DNA from 3 places in the Photobacterium damselae subsp. damselae genome. Region 2 is predicted to be linked to each of the others. Evidence: riboswitches for the same ligand, from Rfam matches in the RefSeq annotation. Region 2 holds a riboswitch; each other region holds the start of a gene.
What was found. Region 2 has a riboswitch for lysine ahead of WAX86_RS05100 (Na+/H+ antiporter NhaC family protein). Riboswitches for the same ligand answer to the same signal wherever they lie in the genome.

Region 1: linked by a shared signal. The riboswitch ahead of lysC (lysine-sensitive aspartokinase 3) and the one ahead of WAX86_RS05100 (Na+/H+ antiporter NhaC family protein) in region 2 are both predicted to bind lysine.
Region 3: linked by a shared signal. The riboswitch ahead of lysC (lysine-sensitive aspartokinase 3) and the one ahead of WAX86_RS05100 (Na+/H+ antiporter NhaC family protein) in region 2 are both predicted to bind lysine.

What each region holds. Positions count from the first base shown of each region.
Region 1 is NZ_CP146970.1:2,954,304-2,964,403, forward strand. Features, by position in the region: gene WAX86_RS13490 (PglL family O-oligosaccharyltransferase) at 1-260, shown strand, start outside; gene WAX86_RS13495 (alanine--glyoxylate aminotransferase family protein) at 314-1,432, opposite strand; lysine riboswitch at 1,678-1,863, shown strand; gene lysC (lysine-sensitive aspartokinase 3) at 1,983-3,362, shown strand; gene metH (methionine synthase) at 3,423-7,088, opposite strand; gene WAX86_RS13510 (sodium:proton antiporter) at 7,285-8,565, shown strand; gene metA (homoserine O-succinyltransferase) at 8,691-9,632, opposite strand; rRNA gene rrf (5S ribosomal RNA) at 9,804-9,919, opposite strand; tRNA gene WAX86_RS13525 (tRNA-Thr) at 9,929-10,004, opposite strand; rRNA gene rrf (5S ribosomal RNA) at 10,059-10,100, opposite strand, start outside.
Region 2 is NZ_CP146970.1:1,114,798-1,124,897, forward strand. Features, by position in the region: gene fadD (long-chain-fatty-acid--CoA ligase FadD) at 1-134, shown strand, start outside; gene rnd (ribonuclease D) at 300-1,448, shown strand; gene minE (cell division topological specificity factor MinE) at 1,535-1,798, opposite strand; gene minD (septum site-determining protein MinD) at 1,804-2,616, opposite strand; gene minC (septum site-determining protein MinC) at 2,639-3,301, opposite strand; gene WAX86_RS05085 (YcgL domain-containing protein) at 3,508-3,786, shown strand; gene WAX86_RS05090 (lytic transglycosylase domain-containing protein) at 3,797-4,768, shown strand; gene WAX86_RS05095 (H-NS family nucleoid-associated regulatory protein) at 5,060-5,455, opposite strand; lysine riboswitch at 5,833-6,016, shown strand; gene WAX86_RS05100 (Na+/H+ antiporter NhaC family protein) at 6,117-7,712, shown strand; gene WAX86_RS05105 (thymidine kinase) at 7,866-8,444, shown strand; gene WAX86_RS05110 (VF530 family DNA-binding protein) at 8,454-8,666, shown strand; gene hisIE (bifunctional phosphoribosyl-AMP cyclohydrolase/phosphoribosyl-ATP diphosphatase HisIE) at 8,770-9,390, opposite strand; gene hisF (imidazole glycerol phosphate synthase subunit HisF) at 9,387-10,100, opposite strand, start outside.
Region 3 is NZ_CP146971.1:44,774-54,873, forward strand. Features, by position in the region: gene WAX86_RS15200 (phosphoribosylglycinamide formyltransferase) at 1-638, opposite strand, end outside; gene WAX86_RS15205 (phosphoribosylglycinamide formyltransferase) at 966-1,757, opposite strand; gene WAX86_RS15210 (hypothetical protein) at 2,008-2,343, shown strand; gene asd (aspartate-semialdehyde dehydrogenase) at 2,436-3,572, opposite strand; gene lysC (lysine-sensitive aspartokinase 3) at 3,729-5,078, opposite strand; lysine riboswitch at 5,163-5,339, opposite strand; partial or broken gene WAX86_RS15225 (pyridoxal phosphate-dependent class III aminotransferase) at 6,058-8,958, shown strand; gene WAX86_RS15230 (carboxynorspermidine synthase) at 9,075-10,100, shown strand, end outside.

The DNA of each region.
Region 1 (10,100 bases), 1.4 Mb from region 2:
TCACGCAATTACAAATAGGTATAGCGACAGAAAAGCCGCAACTTATTGAAGATTATATTAACTGGGCAACCATTAAGGCTCAAACTTGGCCTCGTCCAGCTCTGTATCAAAATCTGATCTTGGCTTATAACCAACTCAATAATCACAAACAAGCCAAACAGATAGAACAAGAGGCCCAATTTCTTTTTCCGAATATGAGCTTCAGCCACTCTCAAGCAGTAACAACTCAAGCGAAGCCTCAATTGAGTCAAGCTAAATAGCAAAAACGGCGATAGTGATATCGCCGTTTTTTATTACCCAACCTGATAGCGACTCATCGCAAAGTTTGGGCTAATGCCTTAACACACAGAGCGACATTTTCAGCTCTAGCGCCATAACCCATCAAACCAATACGCCACGCTTTACCTGCAAGATCTCCTAACCCAGCACCAATCTCTAAGTTATATCGCTCCAACAATGTTTGCCTTACCGCAGCATCATCAACCCCTTGCGGTATATAAACAGCATTTAACTGTGGCAAGCGATATGCCTCATCGACCACAAACTCAATCCCTAATTCCATTAAGCCAGCTTTAAGCTCTTGATGCATCTCTTGGTGTCGTTGCCAAGCGTGCTCTAATCCTTCTTGCTGCAATAACAACAAAGCTTCATGTAAGGCATAAAGGCTGTTAACAGGAGCAGTATGATGATAACTGCGTTTTGCCCCACCATTCCAATAACCCAGAACAAGACTTTGATCCAAAAACCAACTCTGTACTTTGTGCTGACGCGAAGCGATTTTCTCTAATGCTTTAGCCGAAAAAGTTAAAGGAGCAAGACCCGGCACACAAGATAGACACTTTTGACTACCAGAGTACACAGCATCGAGTTGCCATTCGTCCACCAGCAATGGCACACCACCGAGCGAAGTTACGGCATCAACAATGGTCAAGCAATCAAATCGGCGAGCAATTTCAGCCAAGGTTTTGGCATCGCTTAGTGCTCCCGTTGAAGTTTCAGCATGCACAAAAGCCACAATCTTAGCATCTGGATGTTGGTTCAAGGTTTGTTCTAATAATTCAGGAGAAACAGGTTCCCCCCAAGTATTATCAACCGTCACAGCAACCCCACCACAACGCTCAACATTTTCGACCATGCGTTGACCAAATACGCCATTACGACATACCACCACTTTATCGCCAGGCTCAACTAAATTAACAAAGCACGCTTCCATTCCTGCGCTACCAGGGGCTGAAACAGCAATCGTAAATGGATTTTGCGTTTGAAAGGCATACTGTAATAGCGCTTTTAACTCATCCATCATGGTGATAAATAAGGGATCTAGATGACCAATAGTGGGACGACTTAATGCTTGTAATACTTGCGGATAAATATCAGAAGGGCCGGGACCCATTAACACTCGACGAGGTGGCTGAAATGAGGTGATCGCCATAGACTTCACTCCTTGATTATTATGGTGTATTTCACGTTATCTTTGACAGAGTATGATGCAGCCAATCAGAAAACAAATTTATTTCCCATCTTAATTTTATTTCTCTCCGTTTTATTTCGTCCATTGCCCCTGTTGCAATAATTTTTCTTTTTCTGCATAAATATTTAGATTAGCCATTGACAAGGGTATGCCAAATCCTATTCAATGAGATTGTTTTTTGTTCATGTGAGATAAGTATTTCGCATTGCAGCAGAAGAGGAGCGTTACCCAGGCAGCAAAATTACGGAGCCCCACTCCTAGGTGATTTTGTCAGGGGGAGTAACGCCGAGATAGCATCAATTGGGGATTGTTGTTATCGGCCTTAAAGGTTGAATCCTTTGGGCTGTCACCTAATAGCCACGGTTTGGCTTAGGTGGAGAGCTTCTGATCACCATAGATCCCATTAGCATTCTGGCTAGGTCTCTGATCGGCTCTCCTGACAATTGGATGTTGGGAATATCCCTCCCGATAAATGTTTATTCATTATTGTTTTACTAAGGGGGATTCATTTATGAGTCTTGAACACAACGGAACTGCCTCTCACCCATCACTGACCGTCGCTAAGTTTGGCGGAACCAGTGTTGCCGATCACCACGCAATGCAACTTAGCGCTCTGGTTGTTAAAAATAATCCAGCAACCAAAGTCGTACTTATTAGTGCCTGTTCCGGTGTGACCAATATTTTAGTGGAATTAGCGGCAGGAATTAGCGATCTATCACTTCGAGAACAACGTTTAGAACAGCTGCGCACAATTCATCACAATATCGCTCAACAACTTCAATCACCTCAGCTTGTAGAGCCTCAACTAGAACTATTGCTGGCACAAGTTACTCAATTATCACAACAAGCAGCAACTCACCCAACACTGGCTCTAACTGATGAATTAGTCGCACATGGCGAATTACTCTCAACCTACTTATTTACTCAAGTTCTCAATGAGCTCGATGCCCCTAGTATTCGTTGTGATATTCGTCCGATCATGCGAACTAATGATCAATTTGGTCGAGCAACTCCAGATATTGCGGTATTACGTCAGCAAACCCAACAACATCTCATCCCGTTACTAGAGCAAGGTATCGTCGTATCTCAAGGCTTTATTGGCTCTAACGAAGCGGGGCAAACCACAACCTTAGGTCGAGGTGGTAGCGATTATAGTGCCGCCCTTATCGCAGAAGCGCTTGATGCTGAGACCTTAGAGATCTGGACTGATGTCCCGGGGATTTACACCACAGATCCACGAATTACGGCAGCAGCAAAACCGATCCAAGAGATCAGTTTTACTGAAGCGGCAGAAATGGCAACATTTGGCGCCAAAATACTGCATCCATCTACGTTATTACCAGCCATTCGTCAGCAAATACCAGTATTTATTGGCTCATCAAAACAGCCTGAGTTAGGGGGAACATGGATCCGCCAGCATGTTAGCGAAGCGCCTCTATTTCGCGCTTTAGCCCTACGTTGTAATCAAACTATGGTGACACTCACTAGCTTAAATATGTTTCAAGCTTACGGATTTCTTGCCGAAGTCTTTCGCATTTTGGCCGCTCACAAGATCTCAGTCGATCTGATCACAACATCAGAAGTCAGTGTGTCACTCACCTTAGATAAAACCGATACCAGTGGTGGCGCACCTACCTTACCAGAAGCTGCTATTGCAGAATTAAGCCAACTTTGTCGAGTCGATATTGAACAAGGCCTGTGTTTGGCGGCGCTGATTGGTAATGGGATGAGTGAAAGTAAAGGAGCAGCAAAACAAGTCTTTGGCGCATTAGCTGACTTTAACCTTCGCATGATCTGTTATGGTGCAAGTGCCCACAACCTCTGCCTTTTAGTCCAAGAACCAGATGCCAAAGAGATCATTAAAGTCTTGCATCAACAGGTAATCGAATAAAAAAAGAGATGAGATAAAAAAGGCGCTTTCAACAAAAGATAAGCGCCTTTTTCATATTGATTAATTTAAGTTAGGTCCAAGCCACTTTTCGATTTCTCGCTCATTCCACCCTTTACGGTTAGCATAATCCAACGCTTGATCTTGCTGGATCTGAGCCACTGCGAAATAACGCGCCTCTGGATGCGAAAAATACCATCCCGATACAGATGCGCCCGGCCACATGGCATAACTTTCGGTCAAACTCATCCCCGTTCGTTCTTCAACATCAAGCAACTGCCACAATGTTCCTTTCTCCGTATGTTCTGGGCAAGCAGGATAACCGGGAGCTGGACGGATCCCCTGATACTTTTCTCGGATCAAATCGTCATTAGAGAGATCTTCATTCGGGCTATATCCCCACAACTGAGTTCGCACTTGTTGGTGAAGATATTCAGCAAATGCTTCGGCCAATCGATCTGCCACCGCTTGAATTAAGATCGCATTATAATCGTCACCTTGAGCTTTAAATTGTGCTGCTAATTCACTCTCTCCAATTCCTCCTGTCACAGCAAAAGCCCCAATCCAGTCAGGATGTTGTGAGGATTTAGGCGCAATAAAATCTGATAAACAGTAGTTGGCCCCTTTAGGTTTTGCGGTCTGTTGACGCAAATGATGCAAACGAGTTAAGACATGCTGGCGTGATTCATCGGTGTAGACTTCAATATCATCACCAACACTGTTGGCAGGGAAAAAACCGCAGACACCGTTTGCCTTGATGATTCCCTCTTGTTCAATCTTATCTAATAGAGCATTGGCTTCATTAAACAGTTTCGTGGCCTCTTCACCAACCACTTCATGACGTAAAATCGTAGGATACTTACCACTTAATGACCAAGTCATAAAAAATGGAGTCCAATCGATATATTGTCGTAATGTGGCAACCGAACAATCAATAATGGTATGTATTCCCTTGCTTTTCGGCTGTGGCGGTTGATAGGCTTGCCAATCGATGTGAGCACAATTCTCCCTTGCTTGTTCCAGCGTAATCGGGGCTGAACGCGGCTTTTTCCTACTGTGTTGATCGCGCACAACCTCATACTCTTTATCTAAACGAGCAATAAAATCTTCTCGTTGAGTCTCGGATAACAGAGCAGAACAAACACCTACCGCTCTTGAGGCATTAGAGACATACACCACAGGAGCGTGATAGTTTTGTTCAATTTTTACCGCAGTATGCGCTTTTGAAGTAGTCGCTCCACCAATCAATAACGGAAGCTCAAAACCTTGGCGCTCCATCTCTTTGGCAACATGAACCATTTCATCCAACGAAGGTGTGATCAAGCCACTTAATCCAACAATATCAACCTGCTCTTCTTTGGCAACTTTTAAGATCTGTTCACACGAAACCATCACGCCTAAATCGATAATTTCATAGTTATTACACTGCAATACTACACCCACAATATTCTTGCCAATATCATGAACATCCCCTTTTACCGTTGCCAATAAAATCTTGCCGTTTGAACTTCCAGCCTGTTTTTCAGCATTAATAAAAGGTTCGAGGTAAGCAACCGCTTGTTTCATCACTCGGGCAGATTTCACCACCTGAGGCAAGAACATACGCCCTTCACCAAAGAGATCCCCTACCACATTCATTCCTGCCATTAAAGGCCCTTCGATGACTTCTAACGGTTTAGCGGCTAATGCTCGGGCTTGCTCGGTATCTTCAACAATAAATTCAGTTATGCCTTTTACCAAGGCATGCTCTAATCGTTTTTCAACAGGCCAACTGCGCCACTCTTGGGCCGAGCGATCTTCCTCTACTTTACTTGTACCGCGGTATTTCTCAGCAATATCCAATAAACGCTCAGTACTGTCTTCACGTAAATTAAGGACAACATCTTCTACCGCTTGACGTAACTCTTGTGGCAGATCGTCATAAATAGCCAGTTGCCCTGCATTAACGATCCCCATATCCATGCCTTTTTGAAAGCAGTAATACAAGAAAACAGCATGGATCGCCTCACGAACAGGATCATTTCCACGAAAAGAAAACGACACATTCGACACGCCCCCTGAAATCATCGCATGGGGTAGTGTTGCTTTTATCTCACCAACGGCTTCAATAAAATCAACCGCATAATTGTTGTGTTCTTCAATACCCGTAGCAACAGCAAAGATATTAGGGTCAAAAATAATATCTTCAGGCGCGAACCCAACTTCATCAACTAAGATACGATAAGCCTGAGTGCAAATCTCAACTTTACGCTCACGGGTATCAGCTTGCCCTTCTTCATCAAACGCCATCACAATCACAGCGGCGCCATAACGCTGAATCAGCTTAGCTTGCTCAATAAACTTCGCTTTACCTTCTTTTAATGAAATGGAGTTAACAATTGGCTTACCCTGTACACATTGAAGTCCAGCCTCAATCACCTCCCATTTAGATGAATCGACCATAATAGGAACTTTGGCAATTTCAGGTTCTGTCGCACAGAGGTTAAGAAAACGCACCATGGCCGCTTTAGCATCTAGCATTCCCTCATCCATATTGATATCGATAATTTGAGCGCCAGCTTCAACCTGCTGACGCGCAACTTCTAGTGCTTCATCGTATAGCTCTTCTTTAATTAAACGTTTAAAGCGAGCAGAACCGGTCACATTGGTACGCTCACCAACATTAATAAACAAGGAGTTCTTTTCTATATTGAGAGGCTCTAAACCAGATAAACGACAAGCTACAGGTATGCTAGGTGGTGTACGCGGTTTAATATTCTGAGTAACTGCTGCCATCTGTCGAATATGCTCAGGTGTAGTACCACAACACCCACCCACTAAATTTAAAAAGCCACTTTGCGCCCATTCTGCGATATGTTCCGCCATCTCTTCTGGTTCAAGATCATATTCACCAAAGGCATTAGGCAGTCCTGCATTAGGGTGAGCAGATACCGAGCACTCTGCTAGTCGAGAAAGTTCCGCCACATACTGTCGCAGTTCGTCTGGTCCAAGCGCACAGTTAAGGCCAAAGGAGATCGGTTTAACATGTCGTAAAGCGTTATAAAAAGCTTCGGTTGTTTGGCCTGATAATGTTCGGCCTGAGGCATCGGTTATCGTTCCTGAAATCATTATCGGAAGTTGATAACCCAATTCATCAAATACACTTTCAACCGCAAAGGCACATGCTTTGGCATTCAGCGTATCAAATATGGTTTCAATCAAAATTAGATCAACACCACCTTTAATTAGAGCTCGTGTTGATTCACTGTAAGCAATAACCAATTGCTCAAAGGTGATATTACGAAATCCAGGATCATTAACATCAGGAGAGATTGAACAAGTGCGATTAGTTGGGCCAAGAACACCGGCTACAAATCGAGGTTTATCTGGAGTACTCCATTCATCGGCCGCTTGGCGAGCCAACTGTGCAGCAACCAAATTTATTTCAGCACTAAGATCTGCCATGTCATAATCGGCCATTGCGATTGTCGTAGCATTGAACGTATTGGTTTCTAAAATATCCGCACCTGCGGCCAAATATTGTTGATGAATATCAGTAATAATTTGCGGTTGGGTTAATACCAGAAGATCGTTATTACCTTTAACATCACAATGCCAATTAGCAAAACGTTCACCTCGATAATCCGATTCCGTTAATTTATACCCCTGAATCATGGTGCCCATACCACCATCAATAATCAGGATTTGTTCGGCTAAACGTTGCTGCAGTAAGTTAAGTCCTTTTACCACGCTCACATATCCTTATCGTTTTCTTATTAACATCATCCTAACACAGTTAATGTGGAAATCTAGACGTCTAAAACAATTTCAATTAACAGTTTTTTGACCAACTAACTGAAACTTTTTTAAACAAAACCCTAGGCTCAGCTAGGATATTTTGTGACAATTTACATCTTAATTATTCACTCTCATTTAGAGGTTATGCATGTCGGTCTACAGTACCCTGTGCTATCTTGCCGCAGCTGCAATGTTGATTGCTTTTGTGAACAGTAAGATAGGTAAGATGCAAACCACCATTGCAATTACTGCTGGCTCTTTGATTCTGTCTCTTGGCATTATCATTGCGGGCCATAATGGTTGGTTTCATTTAGAAGATATTGCGGCAACACAGTTAAGCGAAATCAATTTTGAAGATTTTCTTCTAAAAGGTATTTTAGGTTTTCTACTTTTTGCCGGTGGTCTGGGTATTAAATTACCTCATCTTGAAGATCAGAAGTGGGAAATTACCCTACTCGCTCTTGGCGCAACGCTCTTTTCTACGTTCTTTATTGGCGCCAGTCTGTGGGGGATCTGTCAACTATTGGGAATTGGCTTAGATCTGATCTATTGCTTACTGTTCGGAGCCCTAATCTCTCCAACCGACCCAATTGCTGTATTGGCGATTGTGAAAAAGCTCAATGCGCCTCGTCGTATCTCAACTCAAATTGAGGGCGAATCACTATTTAACGATGGCTTCGGTCTGGTTATTTTCGTCACACTATTTACCATTGCCTTTGGTAGTGAAACACCAACAGTTTTAGGCGTAGGTCATCTATTTGTTCAAGAAGCACTAGGTGGTATCGCTTATGGCTTTGCTCTTGGTTTGATCTTCCACTATCTGATCAGCTCAACCAATGACCATTCAATGGAATTACTGTTAACTTTAGGTATTCCAACAACAGGCTATGTCTTCGCTCAATATCTGCATGTATCAGGCCCTCTAGCGATGGTTGTTTCCGGTATCATGATTGGTAACTGGACTCGTTACATTGGCTTTTCTAAAGAAAGTGAAGAACACTTAGATCATTTCTGGGAGCTGGTTGATGAATTCTTAAATGGCGTACTATTCCTATTGATCGGTATGACCATGCTGCAATTTAGTTTCCACCAAGAAGATTGGGTATTAATGGCAATTGCTGTTCCACTGGTACTTTTAGCTCGTTTCTTAAGTGTGCGTTTGTCTTACGTTGCTTTTAATCGCTACCGTACTTACAACCCATTTTCAGTGAAAATCTTAACTTGGGGTGGCTTACGTGGAGGCCTAGCTCTAGCAATGGCGATGGCAATTCCAGCGGGAACATTAGTCATCCCAGAAAAAAATATTGATGTAAGAGAAATTATACTGGTCATGACTTATGCCGTTGTAGTTTTCTCTATCTTAATTCAGGGCTCGACTATTACCCCGTTAATTCAAAAAGCTAAAGCTTGGGAAGCCGCCCAGAAATAATAATTCGATATACGATAGAGAGAAAAATTTAAGACCTGTATCTTCGGATCCAGGTCTTTTTTTATCGCTGAGTATTTTCGATTATGCGTATCACAACAAGATGATTGCACTATCGCCTTTAGCTCTTATTCATCTCGAGTAAAATTCGCTTCAGAGAAGTTATCTAAATCATATGGCGTTTGCTGGTAAACACAGTAATTAAGCCAATTGGAAAACAGCAGATGACCATGACTTCGCCAGCTGGCTCTAGGAGGATTTCTAGGATCGTCTTCTGGATAATAATTTAGTGGCAGGTTCGGCTCTAACCCTTGCTCGACATCGCGAACATATTCGTTATGTAATGTATCAACTTCATATTCAGGATGACCAGTAACAAAAACATTTCGCTTATCAGGGGTCGCCGCCATATAAACCCCAGCAATTGATGAAGTTGCAAGGATATCTAAGTTGGTATGTTGGGATAAAAAAGTAGGTGAAAAGTCAGCATAGCGAGAATGAGGAGCGAGAAAAGTATCATCAAACCCCCGCAGAAGTGGATGATGATGGTCATGTATTTGATGTTGATAGACCCCAGAGAGTTTCTCTTTACGCGTTCGTTTCGGCAAATCGTACAACAACTTTAACCCGGCTTGAGCAGCCCAACAGATAAATAAAGTTGAAGTCACATGATCTTTGGCCCAGTTCATAATAATCTGAATCTCTTCCCAATAAAGAACATCTTCAAATTGCACTAAACCTAATGGTGCTCCGGTCACAATTAATCCATCAAAATTTCGCCCTTTGACCATTTCAAACTGACGATAAAAGGTATCTAAATGCTCTTGAGGGGTATTTTTTGTTGGTCGATTGTCTATACGCAATAGTTCAATATCAACTTGTAGCGGACTATTAGAGAGCAAACGTAAAAATTGGGTTTCCGTCTCGATCTTTTTCGGCATCAAGTTAAGTAATAATACCTTCAGTGGACGAATACCTTGGCTTGCAGCTCGTGCCTCCGTCATAACAAAGATATTTTCACTTCTCAGAATATCTGTCGCCGGTAATTGATCTGGGATCTTTATTGGCATCGCGGTTTACTCCTTTAACCTTTATATTTTAGCCATCCAGACAGCTAAAGTATAAAAATCTATCGTAAGGAGCAAGTGCTTTACTGAGAAATCATTTATTTTGTACGTGATTAACCATTTCATAGGGCAGAAACGAGAAAACCCAGCCATTAGGCTGGGTTTTGAAAGGGTGTTTAGCGATGTCCTACTCTCACATGGGGAGACCCCACACTACCATCGGCGCTGCTGCGTTTCACTTCTGAGTTCGGCATGGATTCAGGTGGGACCACAGCGCTAAGGTCGCTAAACAAAATAGATGGTGCTAGTACCCAGATTTGAACTGGGGACCTCACCCTTACCAAGGGTGCGCTCTACCAACTGAGCCATACCAGCACACTAATTTGTTTTTATTCTAGATAACTAACAATCTAAAATAAGAAATTGGGCGCTTGGCGATGTCCTACTCTCACATGGGGAGACCCCACACTA
Region 2 (10,100 bases):
ACTTAACGGGTTATAAGATCCCTAAAATTGTTGAATTCCACGAAGAACTGCCAAAATCGAATGTAGGTAAAATCTTACGTCGAGTTCTACGTGAAGAGTCAGATAAAAAACTGGCCGAAAAGACAAACGCATAAACAAATGTACCACCCGAAAAAGGGATCGGTTACAATTGTGAATATACAGAGTGCCGGCTAATTAGTCGGCATTTTTTCTTTTTTACCAATGGCATTAAGTAATACAAAAAGGATATTAGGTATTACTTAATGCGGTTGGTTTGGTAACAAAGTAAAAGGTTTATTTTGGAATTTACAATTATTACGACCACAGCCGACTTAAAGATGGTATGCCAAGCGGCGTCTTCTGCGCCTGCTATCATGCTCGATACTGAGTTTGTTCGTACACGTACACTTTATCCTAAATTGGGTTTGATCCAGCTATTTGATGGCAAACAACTCTCTTTGATTGATCCTTTAGCAATTGAAGATATGGAGCCATTATGGGATTTACTTCGCGATCAGTCCGTTATGAAAGTGCTGCACGCTTGCGGTGAAGATTTGGAAGTGTTTCAACATCATGCTGGATGCCTGCCTGTACCTATGCTTGATACCCAACTTATGGCGGCTTTTTTAGGTCACGGTGTCTCGACAGGTTTTGGAGCCTTAGTTAAAGAGTATGTGGGTGTTGAGCTTGATAAAGGTGAAGCTCGCACAAATTGGCTTGCTCGTCCCTTAACAGATCGCCAATTAAATTACGCAGCAGCCGATGTATTTTATCTATTGCCTCTGTATGAAACTTTGTTAGAAAAAGTAGAGGCCGCTGGATATCGTGAAGCGTTAGAGCAAGAGTGTAATGCCACTATGCTTAAACGAGTAAAACAAGCCGATCCAAGCAAAGCGTATTTGAATATTAAGAATGCATGGCAATTAAATCCAAAGCAATTAGCTATATTGCAGAAATTGGCAGCATGGCGTGTATTAGAATCACAAAAACGCGATATAGCCGTTAACTTTATCGTAAAAGAACTGAATTTATGGAAAATTGCTCGCTATAACATTAAGTCCAAAGCGGTAATGGAAAAAGAAGGCTTTGAGCCGATGGAGATCCAACGTCATGCAAATCGTCTATTAAAGATGGTGTATGATGTGGATTCGATGTCAGCGCTTGATTATCCAGATAAAATTCAACGATTGGTCGACTTCGCTGGATACAAACAGGCGGTTAAACGTCTGAAAGATGTCGTAGTTGATGTCGAGAAGAAAACCGGTTTAGCGCCTGAATTTCTGGCATCAAAAAAACAGATTCATCAAGTACTGTCTTGGGCTTGGAAGCATCAATATGCGGAAGATAAACGCCCAGAAATGCTAAAAACGTGGCGAAAACCATTATTTGAAGAGCGAGTAATGGGCTTATTAGAAAAAATGTCGCCTAATTCGGCAAGCTTGAAATAACTAGGATTAAGAATCAATAAAAAACCCCAGGCTTTTGGCTTGGGGTTTATTTTATTTATCGACAGAATGGTAATGCTGCTGACTGATTATTTATCTTCTTCAGGCAACGTTACATTTAATTCTAGAACGGCAAGATCTTCTTCTTTTTGATCTAAGGTTACAACAACCTGTTCTGGGTCAATTGCAACATACTTACGAATAACTTCAAGAATATCTTGTTTAAGTTGCGGTAGGTAAGACGGCGCACCTTGACCCGCAGAACGACGCTCAGCGACGATAATTTGCAGCCTTTCTTTCGCCACACTTGCCGTCGTTGTTTTTTTAGGGCGGAAGAACTCTAGCAAAGCCATGATAATTAGCCTCCAAATAGACGTTTAAGGAAGCCTTTCTTCTCTTCCTCTAAGAAACGGAATGGGCAATCCTCACCCAATAAACGAGCAACAGTGTCTTGATAAGCAATACTTGCATCAGCGTCTTTGTCAAAGATAACAGGTTCACCTTTGTTTGATGCATTCAGTACTGCTTGGCTTTCAGGAATGACACCTAAAAGTGGGATATGCAAAATTTCTTCAACATCTTGAACACTTAGCATATCGCCTTGGTTTACACGAGTTGGGTTGTAACGGGTCAATAAAAGATGTTGCTTAACGGGTTCTTGACCTTGCTCTGCTCGGCGTGATTTTGAATCTAGAATACCTAGAATACGGTCAGAGTCACGCACAGAAGAGACTTCAGGGTTCGTGGTGACAATAGCTTCATCTGCAAAGTACAATGCCATTAGTGCACCAGTTTCAATACCTGCTGGTGAATCACAAATAACAAACTCAAAACCCATTTCGCCTAAATCTTTAAGAACACGTTCTACGCCTTCTTTACTTAGTGCGTCTTTATCACGAGTTTGCGATGCAGGTAAGACAAATAGATTGTCTGTACGCTTATCTTTAATTAATGCTTGGTTTAAATTTGCTTCACCATTAATAACATTAACAAAGTCATAAACAACACGACGCTCACAACCCATAATTAAGTCTAGATTACGAAGGCCGATATCAAAATCGATTACAGCTGTTTTTTTACCACGAAGAGCTAATCCTGATGCGATTGCCGCACTTGATGTAGTTTTACCAACCCCACCTTTGCCTGAGGTAACAACGATTATACGTGCCATCAAATAAATTCCTTATTAAACGTTATAAAGCTAAAGGCTCTATGTTCAAATTATTTTCTGCTAGTGAGATAACGACACCCTTACCCCAGAATTCTGCAGGTATTTTATCACTTAGCCAGTAGCATCCCGCAATGGAAACTAACTCAGATTGTAAATTCTGACAGAAAATTTGCGCCTGATGTTGGCCATTTGCTCCAGCAATAGCGCGACCTCTTAATGTTCCATAAACATGAATACAGCCATCAGCAATAATTTCAGCGCCTGCACTTACATGGTTCATGATAATAAGGTCTGAATTTTTTGCATAAATTTGTTGGCCAGAGCGAACTGGAGTACGAATGATTTTTGTTGGTACCATCTCAGGCTCGGATGCTTGCAACTGACGTGCTGCATTCATAATAGCAAAACCATTTTGTTTTGCTTTATCTTGCATCTGAGGATTTTTACATCCGCTGATCCCAACAGGAATCATTCCTGCTTTCGTTATTCCTGACTTTAATTGGGCAAAATCAATCTTACTGCCCGCCTGCGAAATATCAATCACTAATGGCGCTGATGCGAAAAAGTTTGGCGCTCTATCAACTTTTTCTTTTAGTTGTGTCAATGCGGTCGTTATATCGCCATCATTGAGATGAAGTGCCGAGAGTGTAAAAGAACTCCCTTTTAATTCTGCAGATTTAGTCATATTGAAGCTAAATTAGCCAATCCTGTCCGTTATCACAAAGGTACTTAGCATGGTATATTCCTAAATCCTTTCGGGCAAGTTATCCTTGCCAAGACTGTGTAAATTCAGATCTGTCTCTCACCCAAATATGAGGAATAGATCATTAAATTGAATGTTTTTGATAAAATAGAGTCTATAAATCTAGTAGTTTAACGGTAGTAAATATCATGTTGTGTGCCATCTATAAAAGTTTAAAGAAAGAGAACACGTACCTATATATTAGTAAGAAAGATGATTTTTCATCAGTGCCAGAAGCACTACTTACTACATTTGGTAAACCACAATTTGTGATGGTATTAAATTTAGCTGGTCGAAAATTAGCAATTGCTGATGTCGAGAAAGTTAAAACTGCATTGGTTGAGCAAGGGTTTTATTTACAAGTGCCGCCGCCAGTGCCTAATTTGTTAGAAGAATATAAAGCGGCAAACGCTGCGGTAAAACCATAATAAGGTCATTATGAAAAAGCGACTAGTTTCTGCTCTTGTAGCATTTGGATTAGGGATGTCATCATCAGTTTTTGCAGCTGATGCAGGATTTGATAAATATGTGGAAGGCTTAAAGGCAGAGGCGCGAGAAAAAGGAATTTCAGAACAGATTATTAATGAAGCGTTTACGGGTATCGAATTTAAGCATCGTGCTGTTAAAGCCGATAAAAATCAGCCAGAGAAAAAACTAACGCTTGATCAATATATCCCAAGAGCAGTACCTCAATGGAAAGTAAAGCAAGCTAATCGTTTATATCGCGAACATTACACCGATTTACAACGTATCGGTAAACAATTTGGTGTTCAGCCTCGCTTTATTGTTGCGCTATGGGGCGTTGAAAGTAATTTTGGTAAATTTACTGGCAAATATAATGTGGTTGAAGCTTTAGCTACTATGGCTTATGAAGGACGCCGTGAAGCTTTTTTCCGAGGCCAGGTTATGGATGCATTGCAAATATTGAATGAAGGTCATATAAAACCTTCTGAAATGAAAGGTTCATGGGCAGGAGCAATGGGCCAGCCTCAATTTATGCCTAGTTCTTATTTAACCTTTGCTGCTGATGGAAATAATGACGGGAAAGCCGATATTTGGAATACAACAGAAGATGTCTTTGCCTCTGCTGCTAATTATCTGCATAAATCTGGTTGGAATGATGAATATACTTGGGGACGTCAAGTTAAAGTACCAACAACATTAAATTCGGCACTTATTGGTGTTGAAAGGGACAAAGGTAAAACTTTATCGCAATGGCAAGCTTTAGGTGTTCGCACTGTATCGGGTCAGCAATTACCAACAGAAGATATTCAAGCATGGTTAGTTCAACCCGATGATCAACATGGACGAGCATATTTGATCTATGAAAATTATCAAACACTATTAAAATGGAATCGATCTCACTATTTTGCTTTAGCTGTGAGTCATTTAGCTGATCAAATACGGTAATATATTTTTAAAGGCTGAGTGAAGACTCAGCTTTTTTATATCATGAGTTTAGCTGCATACATTACGAGATATATAATAGTGTAATAAAAAGTAACAAGAAGTCATGATTGATATTGAACAAATGATTTGCAATTACTTCGATACGACGAATAGATAAGAAGAGTAATAGTCTTTTGGTTGGATATAAATAGTTGTAATAAACGAAGCTGTTTTGAAATGATGTGAATGTTTATGTTAACAATACAATATAAAAAACCCGGCATAAAAGCCGGGTTTTTGTATTGAGAATGATTAGATCTCAAACTCTTCAAGAGATTTGCCTTCATCAAGTGCTTTTTTAAGAGCACTTGGAGTACGGCCTTGACCTGTCCAAGTTTTTTCTTCACCGTTTTCATCGATGAATTTATATTTAGCAGGACGAGCAGCACGCTTTGCTTTTGGTGCTTTAGATAGTGAAGCTAGTAATTCTTCAGGATCAATACCGTCAGCTAATAGCATTTCACGGTATTGCTCTAGTTTCTGGTTACGCTCATTTTCTTTAGCGATTTCTTCAGCTTCAGATTCTTCACGTTCGCTAACAACTGTCTGTAATTTTTCTAGAGCTTCTTGTAGTTGTTCTAGAGTGTATTCACGAGAAAGTGCGCGAAGGCTACGAAGATTTAATAGCGCTTTCATTGCATCAGACATTTATATTTCCTGTTTGTTATATATGGCTACTGGAATAATAATAGCAGCGTTAAATTATATTTGACAATAATAATACTATTATTATTTTAATGCTAGTGTCTGCCATCTATAAATAATCATTTATTGTTACGAAAATTTAAGTATTCATCATTATGAACTCGTTGCAAAGTGGGCTGCATTAATAAAAGACTATCCATATATTTATATTAATAACACATGCGGTTAATTTCATAATCATTAGAAGATGCTTGTTTTGTCTATAAGGAATAATTCTGTGTTTTTTATAAATAGCTGCAAAATTATTCACTAAACACTGTCATTTTTTCATTCTAAGTTGTTGCAAATGAGCTGACATTACGTAGAATGAAATTTCCTTGACTAAGGGTAGAGGTGCATTGTCTATAAGTAACTAACTCGAGGGTGATTCCATTGACGGTTAGAGAAAGGAGCCAATGCCGAAGTAAGAGAAGGGTATCAAACCCTCTTGCTGGGGTTGTGTCGAATAGGTACAACACTGCCATAGTAAAATTTTAATATTAACTATGGAGCGCTACTGTGGGGTCAGGAGAGGGTTAACCTTCTTTCCTTTTCTCTTCTTGATAAGACTAAGTGTTTATCAATGACAGTAGATCTCCAACCTGGATCGGTTGTAATAGAGATCATGAACTTTGTAGATTATTCCCATTCTTTAGTATCCATCTTACCGCCTCTGGTTGCGTTAAGTTTGGCTATTCTGACACGTCGTGTATTAATTTCATTAGGTGCTGGTATTGTACTAGGTGCTTTATTGTTAACCGACTTTTCATTAGGCAACACCTTTTCGTATTTAAAGCAGACGGCGACTGAGCTGTTTGTTGTCGATGGCGACCTAAATTATAGCAATTTAAGCATTTTGCTATTCCTTGTTTTATTAGGCATGACAACGGCACTATTAACTTTATCTGGTGGTACACGAGCATTTGCTGAGTGGGCTCAGACTAAAATTAAGAGTAAGCGTGGTGCAAAACTACTGGCTGCATTTTTAGGTATTTTCATTTTTGTTGACGACTATTTTAATAGCCTAGCAGTAGGTGCAATTGCACGCCCTGTCACTGACCGATTCTATGTATCTCGAGCAAAACTGGCTTATGTTGTTGATTCAACAGCAGCACCTATGTGTGTGATTATGCCTGCATCAAGCTGGGGAGCTTATATCATTACCTTAATTGGTGGCATTTTAGTTTCTCACGGTGTAACTGAGTACTCGCCATTGAGTGCATTTATGACACTGGCACCAATGAACTTCTATGCAATCTTTGCTTTAGCAATGGTCTTTGTAGTTGCTTGGTTCCAGTGGGATGTGGGCCCAATGAAGAAGCATGAAATGGCAGCAAGTCACGGTCGAGGCTTTGATGAAGGTGATTCTCTTGATGAAGCAAAATCATTAGATGAAGAGCTTGAAATTAAAGAGAGTGATAAAGGTCGAGTAGGCGATTTAGTATGGCCTATCTTAGTCCTTATTTTTGCTACCTTCTTCTTTATGATTTATACAGGTAATGAAGGTCTTGCCGCAGCAGGTAAGCCATTTGATATCTTGGGCGCATTTGAAAATACTAACGTAGGTAAGTCACTTGTTCTTGGTGGTACGCTAGGTTTGATTTGTGCACTTATTCCGGTACTTCGTCAACGTTTACCTATGGCTGATGTAACCAATACGCTATGGATTGGTGCTAAATCTATGTTTGGTGCTATTTTAATTCTGCTATTTGCTTGGAGCATCGGCAGTGTGATTGGCGATATTCAAACAGGTAAGTACTTATCAACGTTAGTACAGGGTAATATTAACCCAATGCTATTACCTGTTATTTTATTCTGTTTGTCAGGCATTATGGCATTCTCTACTGGTTCATCATGGGGTACGTTTGGCATCATGCTTCCTATCGCAGGTGATCTTGCGGGGGCAACGGATATTACATTAATGCTTCCTATGCTTGCAGGTGTTCTTGCTGGTGCTGTATTTGGTGATCACTGCTCACCAATTTCCGATACAACGATTTTGTCTTCAACCGGTGCGCGTTGTCATCATATTGATCATGTCGCGACACAGCTACCGTATGCTTTAGCAGTAGCGTTTGTTTCTGCTGTAGGTTTCCTTGTTTTAGGTATTACAGATTCACTACCAGTGAGTTTCTTAGCGGCAACACTGACCTTTGTTGTGATGTGTTTTGGTCTATCTTGGTGGTCTCGTCGCCCGGTATCAAGCACCAGCGCCGCATAATTACAGTCATCATCTTGCTTAAAGCCTGCACAGTTTGCAGGCTTTTTTTATTGTTGTGATCCAATCTTAATGATCTCGCTTTTCATTGTGGGGAGATTTCTGTAGCATCACGCTAATTTTGGATATGTATTTTCAAACGATTTGGGGAACCTAATGGCTCAAATGTATTTCTACTACTCTGCGATGAACGCGGGTAAGTCGACAACCTTACTACAATCATCATTTAACTACCGCGAACGTGGTATGACGCCTTTAATCTTTACGGCAGCGATTGATGATCGATATGGTAAAGGTAAAGTGAGCTCCCGAATTGGTTTGCAAGAAGATGCTGAACTATTCAATAATGCCGATGATCTTTATGCACAAATTACTGATATTCATAATGAGAAAAAAATAGATTGTGTATTAATTGATGAGTGCCAATTTTTAACTAAAGATCAGGTTTATCAATTAACTGAAGTGGTTGATAAATTACATATTCCAGTATTATGTTATGGATTGCGCACTGATTTTCGAGGTGAACTATTTGAAGGCAGTCGTTATCTATTATCATGGGCTGATAAATTAGTTGAATTAAAAACAATTTGTCACTGTGGTCGTAAAGCTAATATGGTTATCCGCCAAGATGAGACCGGCCGCGCAATTGCAGATGGGGATCAGGTTGAAATTGGTGGTAATGATCGCTACGTTTCCGTTTGTCGTACTCATTATAAAGAAGCGTTAGGACGTTAAGTTAATTTTATGACACAGAAAAATAATCCGTTACACGGTATAACGTTAGAGAAATTACTGACAGAGTTAGTTGAACATTATGGCTGGGATGAACTTGGCTACCGAATTAATATTCGTTGTTTTACTCATGATCCTAGCATTAAATCGAGTCTTAAGTTTCTGCGCCGTACAGAATGGGCTCGAACAAAAGTAGAGCAATTGTATCTTGATATGATTCGATAATATCTGTTTGTTGCGATAAGAAGTTATTGCGATAAGAAATGCCAGCGTTAATATGCTGGCATTTTTTCTCCTAATAAGACAGAAGCTATCTCTTATTATTTAGTTATTCATTGTGTCTTTGGTGTAGTTTATTTAATACATCCTGCAATGATAAGCCTTGATCTTGTAGTAGGACTAATAAGTGATATAGCAGATCTGCCGATTCACAAATTAATTCTTCTTTATCTCCTGAAGTTGCTGCTAATGCTACTTCTACACCTTCTTCTCCCACTTTTTGCGATATACGTTTGGTTCCTCGTGCGTATAAACTGGCGGTATAAGATGATTTTGGATCAGCCCCTTTACGACTTGCGAGTACTTGTTCTAATTGCTGTAAGAAAAGGGGAGAAGCGGCAGATAACTCAATGTCTTTATCATCAAAACAGGTTTCGGTATTTCGATGACAAGTTGGTCCTACCGGAATAGCTTGAATAAGTAAGGTATCTTGATCGCAATCGAGTTTTATCTCTTCAAGCTTTAATATATTTCCAGAACTTTCGCCTTTCATCCATAAACGCTGTTTAGTACGAGACCAAAATGTCACTTTATGAGTATCTAATGTACTACTGAGCGCGGCATCATTCATATAGCCAAGCATTAATACTTTTTGTGTCCGGCTATCTTGAACTATGACTGGAATTAAACCACCAACTTTTTCCCAATTAATCTCTGTTATTAAGCTCATAGTCGGATCTCCACATTTTGCTGTTTTAAATAGCGTTTTAATTGACCAATATTAATGATCTGCTTATGAAATACCGATGCTGCTAAAGCGCCATCAACATTTGTTTGATTAAAGGCTTGAGCGAAGTGAGACATTTCCCCCGCACCACCAGAGGCGATTAAAGGAACATGACAAACTTGCCGAATATTACTGAGCTGTGTGAGATCATAGCCATTACGTACACCGTCTTGATTCATCATATTTAGTACAATTTCACCGGCACCACGTTGCTGAACTTCTTTTACCCACTCCTCAGTTTGCCACTGAGTTATTTGAGTCCGTTTTTCATCCCCAGTAAATTGATAGACTTGGTACTGTTTAGTATTTACATCAAAATAAGAATCAATGCCAACGACAATGCATTGCACTCCAAACTTATCTGCCAACTCTGTAATAAGAGCTGGATTGGTAAGAGCGGGGGAGTTAATGGAAACTTTATCTGCTCCAAATTCTAATATTTGATTGGCGTCTTGAACCGTTCGTATTCCGCCTGCAACACAAAAGGGAATATCAATGACTTCGGCAACTTGTGATACCCAACTTTTATCGACAACTCGGCCATCACTTGATGCGGTAATATCATAAAAAACCAGCTCATCAGCACCTTCTTCAGCATACCGTTTCGCCAGTGGTACAATGTCACCAATGATCTCATGATTGCGAAATTGTAC
Region 3 (10,100 bases), on a different replicon from region 2:
TCGTAGATCTTATGTTCTTCGCCATTTTTAATTGTTGCGATTTCATCTAAGTGTAATTGAACTTCTGCAATCAACTGTGTTTTTGGTAGTTCTACTAGTATTTTTAGGTCACGGTAGCCTGATGGTGCTGGATTTTTGAAACGATTTTTCACTGCAACAATACGTGCCTCTTTGTTCAATAACTCGAATGCTTGCATTAAAGAGGGAATATCATCGGTAATCAGTGTTGCACGAGATAAATCGGTAATACGGTCAACTTGCCCATTCAATTCTTGAGCAATTTTGACTTTGGCTCGTTGCTCAGATTTTACGGTTGGAATAATAGGGTGGGCATCGGATGCAAGAGCAATTTCATGCATCATAACGCTTAATTCATGTTGTGCTAATTCTGCATTTTGATATAGGGTTGCAAAATCACTATAAGGTTGCTGAATGCTGTCGGCTTGCCAACTAGGTACGTTATAAAGACCACTAAGGCTCTTTTGGAAAAACTTTTGGCTTTTTAATGAGTACTTCTGCTGTACATCAAAATCTGGTTCTACATAGTTATTTGCTGAAGTGTCAGCATTTGCAACCGATGTTCTGCCTAACATAAACAGTAGGATTACACCAGTGCGTAGAATCGATTTCATATCCATTATTAAACTCCTTGATACTTCGACTACCTTTTACTTTAGGTAAGGGGAATATCTCGACACACAAAAATGATAACTAAAGGTGCGTATGTCTTAAGTTTGAAACTTGCGGTGCTTAATGATCTCTTTATCGCTTACAGGGTTTCATCGTACCTGATAAAGCTGAATGGAATATGAATCTCTCGATTCATATCAATTTTAGTGATGGATAGTGTATAAAGGTGTGATGTAAGTCAAAGTATTTTGATTATCTATGCTTTTGTGCAGAATGCTTATTAAGGATGAGTGGCCGATAGAAATAGTAGCTCTCGGCCAAGCATAAGATAGCGATTAGGCGTTTACAGCATTTTTTTGAGGGGATAAATAGTGTTGCCAACTCTCTTGGTATAATCTTTGCGATGTAGCACGAAGACGATCAATAGTAGCTTGCTCAATATCGTTTAATACTCGGTTTTGTTGTTGGGCTAAACGCTCGATGCCTTGTACTTCTTCATATATTTTATGCTCAGGTCCACTTTTTACTTCTGCTATTGCTGATAGATGAAGCTGGATCTCGGCGATGTGCTTGGATTCAGGTAGGCGAACCAGCAGTTTTAGATCGCGATAGCCCGATTTTGCTGGAGTTGCAAAGCGGTTATTTACTTCAAGAAGAGTCGAGTGTTGAGTGATTTCATCATAAGCTTTGACTAAATCAGGAATACTATCTGCAACGATAGAAGCACGGACGATATCCGTTAACTTATCTGCCTGTCCTCCTAACTCAGATTCAATTTTTTCTTGCGCTCTTAGCTTACCTTTTAAACCCGGTAAAATAATTTGTGTCTCTGTTATTTTTTGTGTTTTAGATAACAGTGAAATCATTTCATGTTGAGCTATTTCTGCATGTTGGTACAGTTCATCAAACTGAGAAAAAGGCTGCTGAATTTGATGTTGACGCCATGATGGTATTGAAAATAAGCCTCGAATAGATTGTTGTAATTCAGGCTGAGCATTACGCTCAAGAGCTGAAAGTTTTAGTGGTGCATCATCTACTTGCATCACGGGCGCTGCACTTGCAATTGGCATCCTGCCAAATACTGCGACTAAAACAAAACAGGTGCGAGCAATGGTTTTTACGGTCATTTCTTCTCCCTAATGAGTCACTAAAAAATTAGCCGGTGACTCCAACGCAGGCAAAGATAGCATGTGTAATAAAAGCTGCAATGTTTGAGTCCACAGTTTTCAGGTCCGTTTTTTATATCACGTGACATGGCTCATGGATTTTACTTCTTGTTGCAAAAGTGGTTGTTTTATAAACAAAATAAACAAGTCAGAATAGTATAAATTAATAGCGATATTGGTAATAATGAAGGCAGAACAAAGGAGAGAGTAGATGCAACAGAATTTATTGATCATCTTAGTAGTGATCTGGCTTGGCTTATCAGTAGGCAGTGCATTGCTGTTTCAACGTAAAGGTGATGTTACGCGAAAGAAAAAGCTTTGGCCTATCTATAATATCTTTGGCAATGTGGTACTTGGGATCTTTTTGATCATCATGCAACCCCCATTACCAATGTTAATCAGTCTATTGGTGTTAATGGTGCCGCTAACTTATATGACCATTCGCTCTACACGTTTTTGTGATGCATGTGGTAGTCCAAGCCGAAAGCCTTTCTTTATGAAGCCACCAACTGAGTGTGGTCATTGTGGTAAGAAACTCAATTACTGATTGATTGTATTGAGCTTATACTCCATCTAGAGCCCTGAGATTTGTATGAACCTCAGGGCTTTGTTTTTGCTCAATAAACCAACGTTAAGAGGTTATTTTGAATTGTGTTGGTTGACAATAATATTGAGCATGCGACGTAGTGGCTCTGCAGCCCCCCATAAAAGCTGATCGCCCACGGTAAATACATTTAAGTAATCTTCGCCCATTGCTAGTTTACGAATTCGACCAACAGGAATTGACAGTGTCCCCGTTACTTTAGCTGGGGTAAGTTCGGATAACGTTGCCTCTTTGGTATTAGGGATCACTTTTACCCAAGGATTATGACTTGCGATAATCTGTTCAATTTCATCTAACGGTACAGGACGAGTCAGCTTAATCGTTAACGCTTGACTGTGACAGCGCATTGCACCAATTCGAACACAAGTTCCATCTATAGCGATAGGTTTAGCGGCAGTACCGAGAATTTTATTGGTTTCAACGCCACCTTTCCATTCTTCTTTTGTCTGGCCGTTATCAAGTGCACAGTCTATCCAAGGGATCAGAGAGCCTGCCAATGGTGCCCCAAATGCAGATGTAGGAAACTCTGAGTCACGTAGCGTTGTTGCTACCATGCGATCAATGTCTAAAATAGAAGTCGCGGCTTGAAGCTCAGTATTGACGGAGGAATAAATTGATCCCATTTGTTCAATGAGCTCTCGCATGTTTTGTGCCCCTGCGCCAGAAGCCGCTTGATAGGTTTGCGATGTCATCCATTCAACAAGACCCGCTTGATATAAGCCGCCAATTGCCATAAGCATTAAACTGACTGTACAGTTACCCCCAACATAGGTTTTTATACCTTGCTGAATGCCATTATGGATCTGATCTTGGTTAATTGGATCAAGTACAATGATGCTGTCATCGGCCATACGTAATGAAGATGCCGCATCGATCCAATAGCCGTTCCATCCTAATTGGCGTAAGGGCTGGTAAGTTTTATTGGTATAATCACCACCTTGGCATGTCACTATGATATCTAATTGTCTTAGTTGCTCTAAATCATAGGCATCAGCTAAGTTAGATTCTGTCTTTGTGATTGCTTTTATCCAAGATGGAATCTGTTGGCCGACCTGTGAGGTAGAGAAGAATACGGTCTCAATATTTGCAAAATCTTGTTCTTCCAACATTCGCTGCATTAATACGGAGCCGACCATTCCGCGCCAACCAATAAAACCTACTTTTAATTTCATGGTGTTCTCTTCCATACGATGAGAGTTATTTTAGATATAACTCATCCTCGCTAAATATAACGATATTAAAAATCAATTATCTTGAGATAATAGAAATCCCTTCCCTAAAATTAATTAGAGAATATTATTTAAACTTATTTTGATGACTATTTTTTGCTATTCGAAAATACGCCTATGGAGCGTTTGAACGATTTCACTCGAACTATTTTCGTCGGCAAGAAAACATAAACTATGTTCACTAGCACCATAGCAGATCATTTGTAAGTTATATGGCTCAAGGGAAGAGAATATCTGAGAACATGTTCCATGTTTTTCATCCATTTTATTTCCTATAAGCGCAATCAAGCTTAGATTATTTTCTACTTTTACCTGACAAAGTAGTGATAATTCTTGTTCAACTTCAAAAGGTAATTGAGGTAGACCACCACGAGTTGTGGCTTGGTTTAAGGTTAAAGATAGGCAACCATCAGAGGTTGTCATGAGATCAACAGAGACATTATGCTTTGCTAAAATAGCAAATACTTGAGCCAAAAATCCGCTGTTATGTACAGAATGTATATTATTTAGAGTGACAAGAGCTTGATTACTGCGTAGGGCAATCGCTCGAAAAATAGGTTCGGTATTGGCTGCTTGACGAATCCATGTTCCACCACGATGAGGTTCTTTAGATGATCCAACAAAAACAGGAACTTGCTTACGCATTGCAGGAATCAATGTCGCTGGATGAAGAATTTTTGCACCAAAATTTGCCATTTCAGAGGCTTCTTTAAAGCTGATTTCAGCAATTGGCATCGCATTCGGTGCGACACGAGGATCAGTACTGTAAATCCCTGGAACATCAGTCCAGATCTCAAGCGTTTCTGCATCAATGGCTTCTGCAAGTAGAGCCGCACTGTAATCACTGCCACCACGACCTAATGTTGTCGTATAGTTATGGTTATCTGCCCCAATAAATCCTTGGGTAACAACAACATGCTCTTTTATTTGTGGTAATAGATATTGAGCCGATAATGTTTGAATCGCGTCTAGATTTGGTTCTGCTTGACCAAAATGGCTATCTGTACGCATTACATCACGGACGTCAAAACGCACTGCTGGAATGCCGAGATCTTTCATCAGATGAGTAAAGACGAAAGTGGATAGTAACTCTCCACATGCCACCATCTGATCACTAAGCTGATCATGGGTATGCTGAGCTGCGGATTCTGATAGAAATGCAATATTATCAATCAGTTCAGAAACTTTTATTGCAGTGTCTGTACATGGTGACAATTGCTCAAGAATAGCAAAATGAATGCGAGTTAATTGTTTAATAAGAGCGCTGCGGCGATCAACATCTGCCACACCGTTAGCTAGTTCGACGAGTATATTTGTTACGCCAGAACAAGCACTTATAACAACTAATCGGGTATCTGGATTGTTGCGAACTATGGTTGCTGAATTCATCATTGCGGCAAAATCTGCCACGCTGGTGCCGCCAAATTTAGCGACAGTTACCTTCTTCATTTTCGGTACACCCCCTTGGTAAGAGAAAACATGGTTTCACCTGGGGCGGGGAGGGTTTTGAGTTGAGGGCGAGGACCAACGGTCTCTACCAGAAGCTCTCCACCTGTGCCGCACAGGTGACGGCCCGAAAGAATCAACTTTCTAGGCCGACAATCGCGTCCCAAAACGCGTTTTGTCTCAGCGTTAACCCCCTGGTCAAGGTACATTGGAGTTTAGGGCTCCGCACATTGACTACCTGGTTAACGCTCCTCTTCTGATTCGCTCTGATCGAAATGATCGCGGCATCTTCAGTTGCTATACATTGGATATTTTTATCATCGTGCTGTCAACGATATTTTTTGATTTAATTTCAAAATTTGATTTAAGTTAATTTTTAAAAGCAGTGGTGATATTAAGTGTACGATGTTTTATATTGGTAAGTTCATTGATTTTATTAGCGAGAATATAAATTTAAGCATTCAGCCTAATAAATAGAGTCTACACTCTATTTTATTGGCGTGGTTGTTTATTCTGTTAATTAGCATCTTGGTTTTTTTATAAGTAAGAGCTAAATTACTTGTAAATATATAAAACATACTTTTTTGGTATTGATGATTTTATTATGATTTAACGTGAATATAAAATTTAAAAAAATTAAAAAATATATTTACATTAAGATTTTTTACTGTATGTTTTCGACCCCGTTAGGTTCTGAATACATTAACGGAACTAAATTTAATTAGATTCAATAATAATTACCTTTATTGAATTTAGTATTTAAATATCGAAGAAGCGTTATTAAGTTTACTCTTTTTGATATTAGTAACGTGGAGATCGGTAAGCGGCACCGACTGGTTCGGGCACGGGGGCTGATGACCAGCATTGCGGGGTCAACTTCCCTCCCACTGGGGGTAAAACACAGTTTGTTTTGCCTTATTGTGCGCTTTCCTTGAAAAAGAATGCGCGGTTCTTACACTTGGATTTATGTAAGGAATCGTCTATGAACAACGAAAAAATCCTTGATTCTGAAAGCCAGATTTTCGGCGTCCCGTCATCAACTGTTTTACGTGATTTAGGGCCGGACGCCGTTCTGTCCCGTCAATCACAACAAGAGTCTGAGGTTCGATCTTATCCGCGTCGTATTCCTATTGCGATTGAGCGTGCGGATGGCGTTATTGTGACTGATACTCGTGGTCAACAATATCTTGACTGTCTCGCGGGTGCCGGTACGTTGGCTTTGGGATATAACCATCCAGAGATCAATAAAGCGATCACAGATGCTCTAGCATCAGGTGTTCCTTATCAAACCTTAGATCTTACAACCCCAACAAAAGACAAATTTATTCAGACGCTGCTAGGTTTTTTACCAAAGTCATTTGCTGATAACGCAAAAATTCAATTTTGTGGTCCATCAGGAGCCGATGGTGTAGAAGCGGCGATTAAACTGGCTAAGCAAACGACAGGTCGTAATACTATTTTTGCTTTTCATGGCGGATACCATGGTATGACAAATGGCGCGATGGCTATGACGGGTAATTTAGGTGCGAAAGAGCGCCGAACTGGTCTAATGGCTGACGTACATTTTCTTCCTTTCCCATACAGTTACCGCTGTCCATTTGGTTTAGGTGGTGATGCTGGTGCGTGGCAAAGTATTCGTTATATCGAACATGTTCTTAATGATGTTGAAAGTGGTATTCAAAAGCCAGCTGCAATCATTGTGGAGCCAATTCAAGGTGAAGGCGGTGTTATTCCCGCTCCAGCATTTTGGTTACAAGAGCTACGTCGTATAACAAAAGAATTAGATATCCTGTTAATTTTTGATGAGATCCAATGTGGCATTGGTAAATCAGGTTCTCATTTTGCCTACGAATATTCAGGTATTCATCCCGATATTCTTGTGATGTCAAAAGCTGTTGGTGGTGGTTTACCTCTGTCTGTATTGGCGTTTGATAAATCCATCGATTCATGGCGTCCAGGTGAGCACACAGGTACTTTCCGCGGTAATCAGTTAGCTATGGCTACTGGGGCAAAAGCACTTGAAATTATTCAGCGCGATAACCTCGTTGCAAATGCTCAAGCTATGGGTGATCGTCTAACTCGCCATCTGTTAGAGCTCCAGAAAAAGCACCCTTGCATCGGTGAAGTTCGTGGTCGTGGCTTGATGCTAGGTATTGAAATTGTTCACCCAGAGCAAAAGAACCGTTTTGGACAATATTTAGCAAACGGTGAACGTGCAATTGCGATTCAACGTGCAGCATTAGAGCGTGGATTAATTATCGAGAAAGGTGGACGCAGTGGTTGTGTACTTCGCTTCCTACCACCAATGATTATCAACAGTGCGCAAATTGATTTTGTTGCCGATGTGATTGATCACGCCATTCTAGCTACAGCATAAAAGAGCAAAGCTGACATGACATACTCAGACTGGAAATCACAGTTTATTAGCTGTGGCCCGGGCGGGGCTGACGCATATCTAGAAAAATTATCGTTTGCATTAAAGCAGATGGTTACCGTATTTTCTGAAGCCGACAAACCGTATTCTGGCATGGCTCCAGAGCAATTAGAAACGTTGATTAATCAGATGGTTATTCCAAAAGATGGCAATGGTGATATAACCCAATCTACCTTAGATGCTGTTAATACGGTAGCCAAAAATGCGGTGATGGTGCAACACCCAAACTGTATTGCTCATTTGCATACACCACCGTTGCTACCTGCATTGGTTGCAGAATTGATTTTATCGGCACTTAATCAGTCTATGGACTCTTGGGATCAAGCGTCCAGTGCAACTTATCTTGAGCAACATATGTGCAATTGGGTTGCTCAAGTATTTGGTTTCTCTGAGCAAGGTGATGCAACGTTTACTAGCGGTGGTACGCAAAGTAATCAGATGGGGCTCTTACTTGCTCGTGATGCGATGATTGAGCGTTTCTCTGGTCATCATGTCCAAAAACAGGGATTGCCAGATTATTTTACAAAGCTACGAATTGTTTGTTCCCAAACTAGCCATTTTACTGTGAAAAAAGCGGCAGGCCAGATGGGGCTTGGTGAAAATGCAGTTGTAACGGTAAGCAGTAATCGTAATGGTGTTATTGAGCCAGCTGCGCTTGAGCAAACGCTTTCTGATTTGAAAGCACAAGGACTTATGCCATTTGCTGTAGTTGCAACGGCTGGAACAACCGATCATGGTGCAATTGATCCAATTGAAACGATTGCTGATATCGCGAAGAAGTTTGAGTTATGGCTTCATGTTGATGCTGCATACGGTTCAGCTTTACAGTTATCACCATATAAGTCCCGTTTGAGCGGTATTGAGAAAGCAGATTCTGTTACGGTCGATTTCCATAAGTTGTTCTATCAACCAATCAGTTGTGGCGCTTTGTTAGTTAAAGATAAAGCTAACTTCCGTTTCTTGCTTCATCGCGCAGACTATCTCAACCGGGAGACCGACACCCTACCTAACTTAGTCGATAAATCGTTATCAACGACTCGACGTTTTGATGCGCTAAAGCTGTTTATGACTTTGCGTACTCTTGGTGAAAATGGGCTTGGTAATATGGTCGGTAAAACCGTTGATTTAGCACAAGTTGCAGCAGCATTAATTACTGAAACACCTGCACTTTACTTGGTTGCTACACCACAATTATCAACGGTTCTATTTCGCGTGAATTTACCAGAGATGGATCAAGGTCAACGGGATCAATTGCATCGAACTTTACGCCATCAACTATTGGTAAAAGGGGTTGCTGTGTTGGGTGAAACCGTTATTGAGGGGGAGGTAACATTGAAAATTACCATCTTAAACCCGTTATTAACGCAAGATGACTTTACTAAGTTATTTGCCCAAATCGTCGCTGAAAGTCGATTGCTTCGTTGCGAATTAATCGAATTAGCGGTGTGATTTCGAGAACAAATAAGTCGTAGTGTTCTGCTTGAAGTTTTGGCTATGCACTGCGGATGAATTTTAATCTAGAGCGATAATTATGTCGCTCTAAGAGAGATTTTAAGGAAGAAATAATGGCTGTATTACAGATTGGTGCTGGTGGTGTTGGTTGGGTTGTTGCCCATAAATTGGCGCAATATAATGATGTCTTTGGTGATATCACTCTTGCATCACGTACCGTAGCGAAATGTGACACTATTATTGAAAGCATCCTACGTAAGAACAATTTAAAAGATACAACTAAACGCTTAACTTCTGCAGCCGTTGATGCTGACAGTGTTGAGGCGTTAATCGCTTTGATTCACCAAGTAAAACCAGATCTTGTTGTTAACGCAGGTCCTCCTTGGGTGAATGTCACTATCATGGAAGCGTGTGTACAAACAAAGACGGCTTATCTAGATACTTCGGTTGCAACTGATTTATGCTCTGAAGGTCAGCAGGTACCAGAAGCCTATGATCCACAATGGGCTTTCCGCGAGCGTTTCGAACAAGCTGGTATTACAGGATTACTTGGTTGTGGTTTTGATCCAGGTGTTGTAAGTGTATTTGCAGCTTATGCTTGGAAACATATGTTTGATGAGATTGATACCATCGATGTAATGGATGTTAATGCCGGTAATCATGGTCGTAAGTTTGCAACTAACTTTGATCCTGAAACTAACATGCTAGAGATCCAAGGCGACTCTTTCTACTGGGAACAAGGTGAGTGGAAACGTGTTCCTTGCCATACACGTATGATGGAATTTGATTTCCCCGTAGTCGGCGATCAGAAAGTGTACTCAATGGCTCACGATGAAGTACGTTCAATGGCTGAATATATTCCAGTTAAAAAGCGTATCGAATTTTGGATGGGATTTGGTGATAACTATCTAAAATATTTCAATGTGATGCGTGATATTGGCCTACTTTCGCCAGATCCAGTAACCACTGTGGATGGTGTTACTGTCTCACCTCTAAAAGTATTAAAGGCTATTTTGCCGGAGCCAACATCATTGGCTAAAGATTACACGGGTAATACGTGTATCGGTACTATGGTTGCAGGTCAAAAAGACGGTAAAGAGCGCAAAGTCTTTATTTATAATATTTGTGATCATAAAGCA